DNA from 3 places in the Buttiauxella agrestis genome. Region 1 is predicted to be linked to each of the others. Evidence: predicted binding sites of a transcription regulator. Region 1 holds the regulator's gene; each other region holds the start of a gene.
The links. The regulator PhoB, encoded in region 1, activates phosphate uptake and scavenging genes when phosphate is short. The targets are predictions, from matches to a motif close to CTGTCATAAAACTGNCNNAT.
Positions count from the first base shown of each region.

Region 1 (3,279 bases):
GATCTAAAAACCAGATTGATATCCTTAAATTAACAGCATCACCAGTGGATTCGATTAATCATAGGAAAAGATCATGGTCTTTTGTGTGGTTAAATTATAACCGATTGAGTGTTTTTGATTTACATGTGGGCAAAAAAAACACAGGCCAGAATATTGGCCTGTGGAAAGTTATTTTGACACTTATTGCGCTAGTGTCGGATGTTGCTTCGCTTATCCGACCGACGAAAACTGATTATCGGTCTATTTCTCGCTAACGATTAACCGCTCGGGCAAAACAAAGGAAAACGTCGAACCTTTGCCCGGCTGGCTTTCAATATTCAGACGTGCATCATGGTGGCTTAAAGCATGTTTGACTATCGCCAGCCCAAGCCCACTGCCGCCCGTCTGGCGCGAACGCGCTTTGTCGACGCGGTAAAAACGCTCGGTCAGGCGCGGAAGGTGTTCTGCTGAAATCCCAGGGCCATTATCCGTCACGCTAAAACTTGCCCCGCCCGCCACGCGTTTCCAGCTCACCGTAATATGCGTGCCTTCTGGCGTATGGTTGACCGCGTTATAAACAAGGTTGGAAATCGCACTCCTCAGTTGCTCGTCATTGCCAAAGACTTTCAGCGTGGGGTCGATATCAAATTGTATCGTCTGCCGTTCATGGCTGAGAGTTTGCGCCTCACGCTCTACAACACGCAGCATCAGCGGCACATCAATCTTTTCATTGAGCACCATCGCCGGAGCGGCTTCTATTTTTGAAAGGGTCAGAAGCTGCTTAACCAACCCTTCCATGCGCGAAGTTTGCTCGCGCATCGTGCCTAATGCTTTCTCACGCAGCGGTCCTTCAAGCGTCTGGTCCTGCATCATCTCCAGATAACCTTGCAGCACCGTGAGCGGCGTTCGCAGTTCGTGACTGACGTTAGCAAAGAAATTACGTCGCGCCCCTTCGAGCTGGTGCATCTGAGTCACATCTCGCGCCACCAGCAGCCACTGCTCATCGCTGTAGGGCATCACACGGAACTCCAGATGGCGGCCCGTATTGAGTACCAAAGTTAACGGACGTGAAAACTCTTTTTGCGACAGATAGCGAGTAAATTCCGGGTAGCGCAGCAAGTTAAGGATGTTCTGCCCGTTATCGTCCGGCCAGCGTAACCCCAGCAATTGTTGCGCCAGACCGTTACACCAAAAAATCGTCCCTTCTTCCGTGGTCAGAACCACCGCATCGGGCAGAGATTCGGCTCCGCTACGAAAACGCTTAATCAGATTGCCTAACTCTTTGCGGCGCTTTTTGTTGCGCAGCTGCATCTGATGAAGACCGTACAACAGGGGATCCCAACTCCCGCGCCCTGGCGGCGGCGTCATACTGCGATCCACCCACAGCCACCACGATAAACGCAGTAAATTCCAGAAATGCCAAACCAGCAGTCCGGTGACTGCCAGTAATAAAAACCACGGTAAATGGCCGAAAATAAGACCTAAGATGGCGGCAGGTATGCAACAGAGCACCAGCTCCATCACCAACCTTTTCCATGACAACCTTTCCAGCACGCGTCACTCTCCTGACAAGGAATTAAAAGCGGGTTGAGAACCGATAACCCGTACCGCGTACTGTTTGTACCATCCTGTCGTGCCCGCTATGTTCAAGCGCTTTGCGTAACCGCCGAATATGTACGTCCACCGTTCGGTCTTCGACATAAACATTGGTGCCCCATACATGATTAAGCAATTGTTCACGGCTATACACCCGCTCCGGGTGCGTCATAAAGAAGTGTAATAATTTAAATTCTGTTGGCCCCATATCTAATGGGTTCTCACCGGTCATGACGCGGTGCGATGACGGATCCAGGCTCAGTCCGTGCATCTCAATCACCTCTTCCACCGCCATCGGAGAGATACGGCGCATCACAGCTTTAATGCGTGCCACCAGCTCCTTCGGGGAAAACGGTTTGGTAATATAGTCATCGGCCCCAACTTCAAGCCCTCGCACGCGGTCTTCTTCTTCACCACGCGCCGTCAGCATCATGACAGGGATTTCACGTGTTAATGCTTCACGTTTCAGATGCTTAATGAATTGAATACCTGAACCACCCGGTAACATCCAGTCCAGTAAAATTAAATCCGGAAAGGGTTCGATAAGCAGATTCACTGCGGCGTCATAATCTTCCGCTTCTACAGGATGAAAACCGTTTTGTTCGAGCACAAAGCTCACCATTTCACGGATTGGAGCTTCATCTTCTACGACTAAAATACGCTTCGCCATGATTCGCCCTGCTCAAGGAATAATTATTGTTGTTTCAATGCGGTGCCATTATGCGTCAGATTTATGACAGATTTATGAAAAACATAAATGCCTGGCGACTCATCACAATGAATTATGACACTCAATTGTGTCGTTCTTGCTCATCCGCTTTATAATCCCGCCACGCTTTTTTATGCCAAGGGACAACCAATGCGCATTATTCACACATCAGACTGGCATCTTGGTCAAAATTTTTATACCAAAAGCCGTGGGCCGGAGCACCAGGCATTCCTTGAATGGTTGCTGCAAGCCGCAGTCGAGCATGATGTGGATGCGATAATTGTCGCAGGCGATATTTTTGATACCGGTTCGCCGCCGAGTTACGCGCGCGAATTGTATAACCGTTTTGTGGTGCAACTGCAGCAAACCGGCTGTTCCCTTGTAGTGCTGGCGGGAAACCACGATTCCGTCGCCACGCTGAATGAATCTCGCGAATTAATGGCGTGCCTGAATACTTATGTCATCGCCAGTGCGCGGCATGATGCCAGCCAGCAAGCTATCGTACTCAACACTAAATCGGGGGAACCGGGTGCGATTCTTTGTCCGATTCCGTTCCTGCGCCCCCGGGATATTCAAAATAGCCAGGCGGGACTTTCCGGCCACGAAAAGCAGCGTTCATTGATGGAAGCCATCAGCGAACATTACCAGCAGTGTTACAACGCAGCCTGCGAATTACGGGCGGATACGAGGCTGCCGATTATCGCTACCGGCCATTTAACCACCGTCGGCGTGACCAAAAGTGACGCGGTACGCGATATTTACATCGGCACGCTCGATGCTTTCCCGGCGCAGCATTTCCCGGCAGCCGATTACATCGCACTCGGCCATATCCATCGCGCCCAACTCATTGGTGGCACTGAACACATTCGTTATAGCGGCTCGCCCATCCCGTTAAGTTTTGACGAAACGGGCAAGAGCAAAAGTGTTTATCTGGTTGAGTTTGCCGAAGGCGTGCTTCATGAAGTAACTCCGCTGACGGTGCCTGTCAGCCAGCC
Region 1 covers NZ_UIGI01000001.1:3,889,011-3,892,289, forward strand. Annotated here, with positions in the region: gene phoR (phosphate regulon sensor histidine kinase PhoR) at 241-1,533, opposite strand; gene phoB (phosphate response regulator transcription factor PhoB) at 1,556-2,245, opposite strand; gene sbcD (exonuclease subunit SbcD) at 2,435-3,279, shown strand, end outside.

Region 2 (3,279 bases), 3.8 Mb from region 1:
AATACCACAGCGCTTCGCCCGCAGGCCAGATGAAAAAGATAATGGTGATAATCAGCTGCGGCAAAACCAGCGCATAAGGCAGCCAGCCGGAACGGAATACAGGACGAGATGATGACATAAGTAATTCTTTTCCTGAACAATGTCGGGTGACGGCTTCGCCTTAACCGACCTACAAACAGCCATTCGTAGGTCGGATAAGCGAAGCGTCATCCGACACTGAAAAACTTAAGACTTAGTCGATTGCTCGAAACGGCGCAGAAGTTGATTGCCACGCTCAACCGCGCTGTCTAACGCTTGCTGAGGGGTTTTCTTGCCGGTCCACACCGATTCCAGTTCTTCGTCCACGATGGTACGAATCTGCGGCATATTGCCCAGACGCAGACCTTTGGTGAATGGCAATGGCGGCTTGTTCATCATCTGGCGCGTGGCGATGTCAGCACCCGGGTTTTTCTCGTAGAAACCTTGCTCGCGCGTCAGGTCATACGCGGCTTTGGTAATCGGCAAGTAACCCGTTTTCTGGTGCCATTCGGCAGCGATTTCAGGCTGGGCGAGGAACTGCATAAACTCGGCAACGCCTTTGTAAGTTGCCGCGTCTTTACCCTGCATTACCCACAAACTTGCCCCGCCGATAATGGCGTTTTGTGGCGCATTCGGGATGGTTGCGTCGTAAGGCATCATGCCCACGCCGTAGTTGAATTTGGCGTAGTGGCGGATATCTGCCAGCGAACCGGAAGAGGCGGTAGTAATGGCGCAATCGCCGTTGTAGAACTTCTCGGTGGATTCGTCTTTACGACCGAAGTAGCTGAAATCGCCTTTCTTGTTCAACTCTTGCAGCAGGGCGATGTGTTTCACCTGCTCGGGCTTGTTGAATTCCAGAACCGCGTCGGTGCCATCAAAGCCGTTGTTTTTAGTCGCAACGGGCAGGCCGTTCCAGGCGCTGAAGTTTTCAATTTGAATCCAGCCCTGCCAGCCGCTGGCGTAGCCGCACTTCATGCCCGCTGCTTTCAGTTTGGCGGTGTAATCAGCCAGATCCTGCCAGGTTTTTGGCGGCTGATCCGGGTTCAGACCGGCTTTCTTAAACGCGTCTTTGTTGTAATACAACACCGGCGTGGAGCTGTTGAAAGGCTGGGAAAGCAGATGCCCGGTTTTCGCATCGGTGTAGTACCCGGAAACCGTCGGCACAAACTGAGATTCGTCGAACTTGATGCCTGCATCGTTAAATACTTCATACACCGGCTTGATCGCTTTCGAGGCCATCATGGTCGCCGTGCCCACTTCATAAACCTGCAAAATGGCTGGCGCATTGCCCGAACGGAATGCCGCAATCCCTGCCGCCAGGTTTTGTTCGTAGTTGCCTTTATAAACCGGAACAATTTTGTAGTCAGGATGCGTCTGGTTAAAGCGTTGAGCCAGTGAATCAACTTCTTTGCCCAGTTCGCCTTCCATCGAGTGCCAGAAAGGAATGGAAGTGGCGGCGATGGCGCTACTGCTAAATACGCATCCAAGCGCCAGGCAAATTGCTGTGTGTCGTAACGATGCAGTCATGTCTTATCTCTCGAATTATTTTGAGTTGAATAAGTTGCGCGAAAATACGCGTTTTTGTTCGCATCAAAACATGACATGCGCGAATGACAGAAAAATAACCGTGAGGTGACAGGATCGTTACGATGAAGTGAAGGAATTATGACTGGAGGCAAAATGTCATAAAAAAAGGAGCCAAAGGCTCCTTGTGGTTGAAACGATAAACTAGCCGCCGAGGTAAGCGCTACGCACCGCTTCGTTAGCCAGAAGCGCATCACCAGTGTCTTCCAGTACCACGTGGCCGTTTTCCAGCACGTAGCCACGGTCAGCGAGTTTCAGCGCCTGGTTGGCGTTCTGCTCGACGAGGAAGATGGTCATGCCTTCGCTACGCAGTTGTTCGATGGTATCGAAAATCTGCTGAATGATGATTGGCGCGAGGCCGAGCGATGGCTCATCTAACAGCAGCAAACGCGGTTGGCTCATCAACGCACGACCAATCGCTAACATCTGCTGCTCACCGCCGGACATCGTACCCGCACGCTGAATGCGGCGCTCCAGCAGACGCGGGAACAGTTCGTAAACGCGTTGGATGCGTTCATGATACTGGTCGCGTTCCGCGAAGAAGCCACCCATCGCCAGGTTCTCTTCTACCGTCATGCGAGAAAATACGCGGCGTCCTTCCGGCACAATCGCCACTGCTTCACGCATGATGCGCGCGGTATGCCAGTCGGTGATGTCTTTACCATCAAAGGTAATTTTGCCGCTGGAAGCACGTGGATCACCACACAGTGTTCCCAACAGCGTCGTTTTACCGGCGCCGTTCGCGCCAATCAGGGTGACAATTTCGCCCTGTTTGATGTGCAGACTGACCTCATGAAGCGCCTGGATTTTTCCGTAGTGGGCGCTCACATGGTCAAATGACAACATGATATTTTCCATATTAAGCCTCACCCCCATTATGCTTCACCTAAGTAGGCACGGATTACGTCAGGGTTATTACGGATTTGCTCCGGCGTGCCGTTCGCAAGCGGCGTCCCCTGGTTTACCACGTAAATCCTGTCAGAAATGCCCATCACCAGTTTCATATCGTGCTCGATTAACAGCACGGTAGTGTTGTGATGGTTGCGTAACTCCATGATTAACTCATCGAGTTCATGCGTTTCTTTCGGGTTAAGACCGGCCGCGGGTTCATCAAGCATCAGAATTTCTGGCTGAGTCACCATGCAGCGTGCAATCTCAAGGCGACGCTGGTCGCCATATGCCAGGTTACTCGCCTGACGGTTAGCCTGCTCAAGCAGACCAATACGTTCAAGCCAGGTTGCGGCACGGTCGAGCGCTTCGCTTTGTGAACGGCGGAAGGCTGGCGTTTTCAGAAGACCTGAGAACACACCGGTTTTGAGTTGCATATGCTGGGCAACCAGCAAGTTTTCAATCACGGTCATTTCGCGGAACAGACGCACGTGCTGGAAAGTACGCACTACGCCCATCCGTGCAATTTGTTGACCTGGCAGTCCTTCAAGGTGCTGGTCACGCAACAGAATCGTTCCGCCTGAAGGTTTGTAGAAACCCGTCAGGCAGTTAAACACCGTGGTTTTACCGGCACCGTTCGGGCCGATTAACGAAACAATTTCTTGTGGATGCAGTTCCAGAGAAACATTGTTTACGGCGAGCAGGCCGCCGAAACGCATCATCAAGCCGTTTACGGATAACAATGGCTGACTCATGCCTGCTCTCCTTTCACTTGTTCCACTTGCTCTT
Region 2 covers NZ_UIGI01000001.1:123,044-126,322, reverse strand. Annotated here, with positions in the region: gene ugpA (sn-glycerol-3-phosphate ABC transporter permease UgpA) at 1-118, opposite strand, end outside; gene ugpB (sn-glycerol-3-phosphate ABC transporter substrate-binding protein UgpB) at 226-1,545, opposite strand; gene livF (high-affinity branched-chain amino acid ABC transporter ATP-binding protein LivF) at 1,747-2,460, opposite strand; gene livG (high-affinity branched-chain amino acid ABC transporter ATP-binding protein LivG) at 2,478-3,245, opposite strand; gene DY231_RS00575 (high-affinity branched-chain amino acid ABC transporter permease LivM) at 3,242-3,279, opposite strand, start outside.
Region 2: a site for PhoB is predicted at 1,671-1,690, ahead of ugpB (sn-glycerol-3-phosphate ABC transporter substrate-binding protein UgpB). Genes of this name have one in related genera too.

Region 3 (3,279 bases), 3.8 Mb from region 1:
TCAAGAGCCGCGAAGTGCCGTTCCTGCGCCGTCAGATTGGTATGATCTTCCAGGATCACCATTTGTTGATGGACAGAACCGTTTACGACAACGTGGCGATCCCGCTGATCATCGCGGGTGCCAGCGGTGAAGACATTCGCCGCCGCGTGTCTGCGGCACTGGATAAAGTTGGCCTGCTCGATAAAGCGAAGAGTTTCCCTATTCAACTTTCAGGCGGCGAACAACAGCGCGTGGGCATTGCTCGTGCGGTGGTGAATAAGCCTGCGGTATTGCTGGCGGATGAACCGACCGGTAACCTTGATGATGCGCTCTCGGAAGGGATTCTGCGTCTGTTCGAGGAGTTTAACCGTGTGGGCGTAACGGTTCTGATGGCGACACACGATATGGGGCTGATTTCCCGCCGTAATTATCGCATGTTGACGTTAAGTGACGGCCATTTGCATGGAGGCCTGGCAGGTGAATAAACGCAGCGCGCTCAATCACATAAAGCGCTTCAGCAACAAGCTGGATAAAATCAACTCGCTGAATAAGTTAGGGGATTTAGGTCGCTCGGTGAAAAAACGCGGCAAAGGGCCTCAATCGAAAAGCAAATCCCTCAAGGGCGGTGTGAACGAACAGTTCCGCTACGCCTGGCAGGGGGCTGTTCAAGATTTACGCAGCAAGCCTTTAGCCACTTTCCTGACGGTCATGGTTATCGCCATTTCTCTCACACTGCCAAGCGTGTGCTACATGGTTTACAAAAACGTAAATCAGGCCGCCACACAGTATTATCCTTCGCCGCAAATTACCGTTTATCTCGACAAAGCGCTGGATGACAACGCCGCGCAGCAAGTGGTGGGTGCGATTCAGGCAGAAGAGGGCGTCGATAAAGTTAACTATTTATCACGTGACGAAGCGCTGGGCGAATTCCGCAACTGGTCGGGCTTTGGCGGCGCGCTGGATATGTTGGAAGAGAACCCGTTGCCTGCGGTTGCCGTGGTGAATCCGAAACTGGATTTCCAGACCACAGATCACCTGAACACTCTGCGTGACCGTGTCGCTCGTATTAACGGTGTCGATGAAGTGCGCATGGATGACAGCTGGTTTGCGCGTCTTGCCTCGCTGACAGGTCTGGTAGGGCGTGTTGCTGCGATGATTGGCGTGCTGATGGTTGCCGCGGTGTTCCTGGTGATTGGTAACAGCGTGCGCCTGAGCATTTTTGCCCGCCGCGACTCCATCAACGTGCAGAAACTGATTGGTGCGACGGATGGATTCATTCTGCGCCCGTTCTTGTACGGCGGTGCGTTATTAGGCTTTAGCGGGGCGTTTTTATCGCTGATTTTGACCGAAATTCTGGTGTGGCGTTTGTCATCTGCTGTGACCGAAGTGGCGCAAGTATTTGGCACAAAATTCGATCTGACGGGCTTAGGTTTCGACGAATGCCTGCTGCTGCTGCTGGTTTCATCCATGAGCGGCTGGTTGGCTGCGTGGATAGCAACAGTACAACATTTACGTCGTTTTACCCCAGAGTAAAAATTTTTTGATATACTAGTCCCCTGCTACGAAGTACCTATCAGCAGGGGACTCGTTCCCACCTCGGTAAGCGTTTCTCCTGCCATGTTTCATAGCTCTGTCACATTTTGTGTGCAATCTATGCACAGCTTTACACGGAACTTGTGGATAGCATCACTGTCTGAGTTTACTGTGGGTGGTACGGTTTGGCGCTTGACGTGGAGTCAGGTGTGGCACTGTGTAGCAACCTGTACGTTAGTCTCTAAGAGAGGGTTTGAATGACCAAAGAAATGCAAAATTTAGCTTTAGCCCCTGTTGGTAACCTGGAATCTTATATTCGGGCCGCTAACTCCTGGCCGATGTTGACGGCTGAGGAAGAGAAGGAGCTTGCTGAAAAGCTGCATTACCAGGGCGATCTGGAAGCAGCGAAAAGGCTGATCCTGTCTCACCTGCGCTTTGTTGTTCATATCGCTCGTAATTACTCGGGCTATGGCTTGCCGCAGGCTGACTTGATTCAGGAAGGTAACATCGGCCTGATGAAAGCGGTGCGCCGCTTTAACCCGGAAGTGGGTGTCCGCTTGGTGTCCTTTGCTGTGCATTGGATCAAAGCTGAAATTCACGAATACGTTTTGCGTAACTGGCGTATTGTGAAAGTGGCAACCACTAAAGCACAACGTAAGTTGTTCTTTAACCTGCGTAAAACTAAGCAGCGTCTGGGTTGGTTCAACCAGGACGAAGTGGAAATGGTCGCCAACGAGCTGGGTGTTTCCAGCAAAGATGTCCGTGAGATGGAATCTCGCATGGCGGCGCAGGACATGACGTTCGACATGGGCAACGACGACGATTCAGACAGCGCGCCAATGGCTCCGGTGCTGTTCTTGCAGGATAAGTCTTCTAACTTTGCCGATGGCATTGAAGACGACAACTGGGAATCGCACGCGGCTGATAAACTCAGCGATGCCATGTTGGGGCTGGATGAACGCAGCCAGGATATTATCCGTGCCCGTTGGCTCGATGAAGACAACAAAAGCACGCTGCAAGAACTGGCCGACCGTTATGGCGTTTCTGCCGAGCGTGTGCGTCAGCTTGAAAAGAACGCGATGAAAAAACTGCGCATGGCCATCGAAGCGTAAGTTCTTCCGTCAGATAAAAAACCGCCTTCCGGGGCGGTTTTTTTATGCCCGTCACTTTCCCATTCTTATTGTGAAAAAATTGTTATTCCAAAAACCGCAAATTCGGGTATGTTTTTAACTCTGAGTGCGGCGAAGGCACACGCGGTATTCGTAAACCAAAAATAAAACCGTGCCAAAACAACACAACAAATACCAATCACAACAAGAATGGGGATTCTCAGGATGAACATGAAGGGCAAAGCGTTATTGGCTGGTTGTATTGCACTTGCGATGAGCAACGCAGCATTTGCGAAGGATATCAAAGTAGCGGTAGTTGGGGCGATGTCTGGCCCGGTTGCTCAATATGGCGACCAGGAATTTACCGGTGCAGAACAAGCAGTTGCGGATATTAATGCCAAAGGCGGCATCAAAGGCGACAAACTGGTTATCACCAAATATGACGATGCTTGTGACCCGAAACAAGCCGTGGCGGTCGCCAACAAAGTGGTTAACGATGGCATCAAATACGTTATCGGCCACCTGTGTTCTTCTTCCACTCAGCCTGCGTCTGATATCTACGAAGACGAAGGTATTCTGATGATCACCCCTGCGGCTACAGCGCCTGAGCTGACTTCGCGCGGTTACAAATTAACAATGCGTACCACAGGACTGGACT
Region 3 covers NZ_UIGI01000001.1:114,818-118,096, forward strand. Annotated here, with positions in the region: gene ftsE (cell division ATP-binding protein FtsE) at 1-464, shown strand, start outside; gene ftsX (permease-like cell division protein FtsX) at 457-1,512, shown strand; gene rpoH (RNA polymerase sigma factor RpoH) at 1,770-2,624, shown strand; gene DY231_RS00555 (branched-chain amino acid ABC transporter substrate-binding protein) at 2,847-3,279, shown strand, end outside.
Region 3: a site for PhoB is predicted at 1,599-1,618, ahead of rpoH (RNA polymerase sigma factor RpoH). Genes of this name have one in related genera too.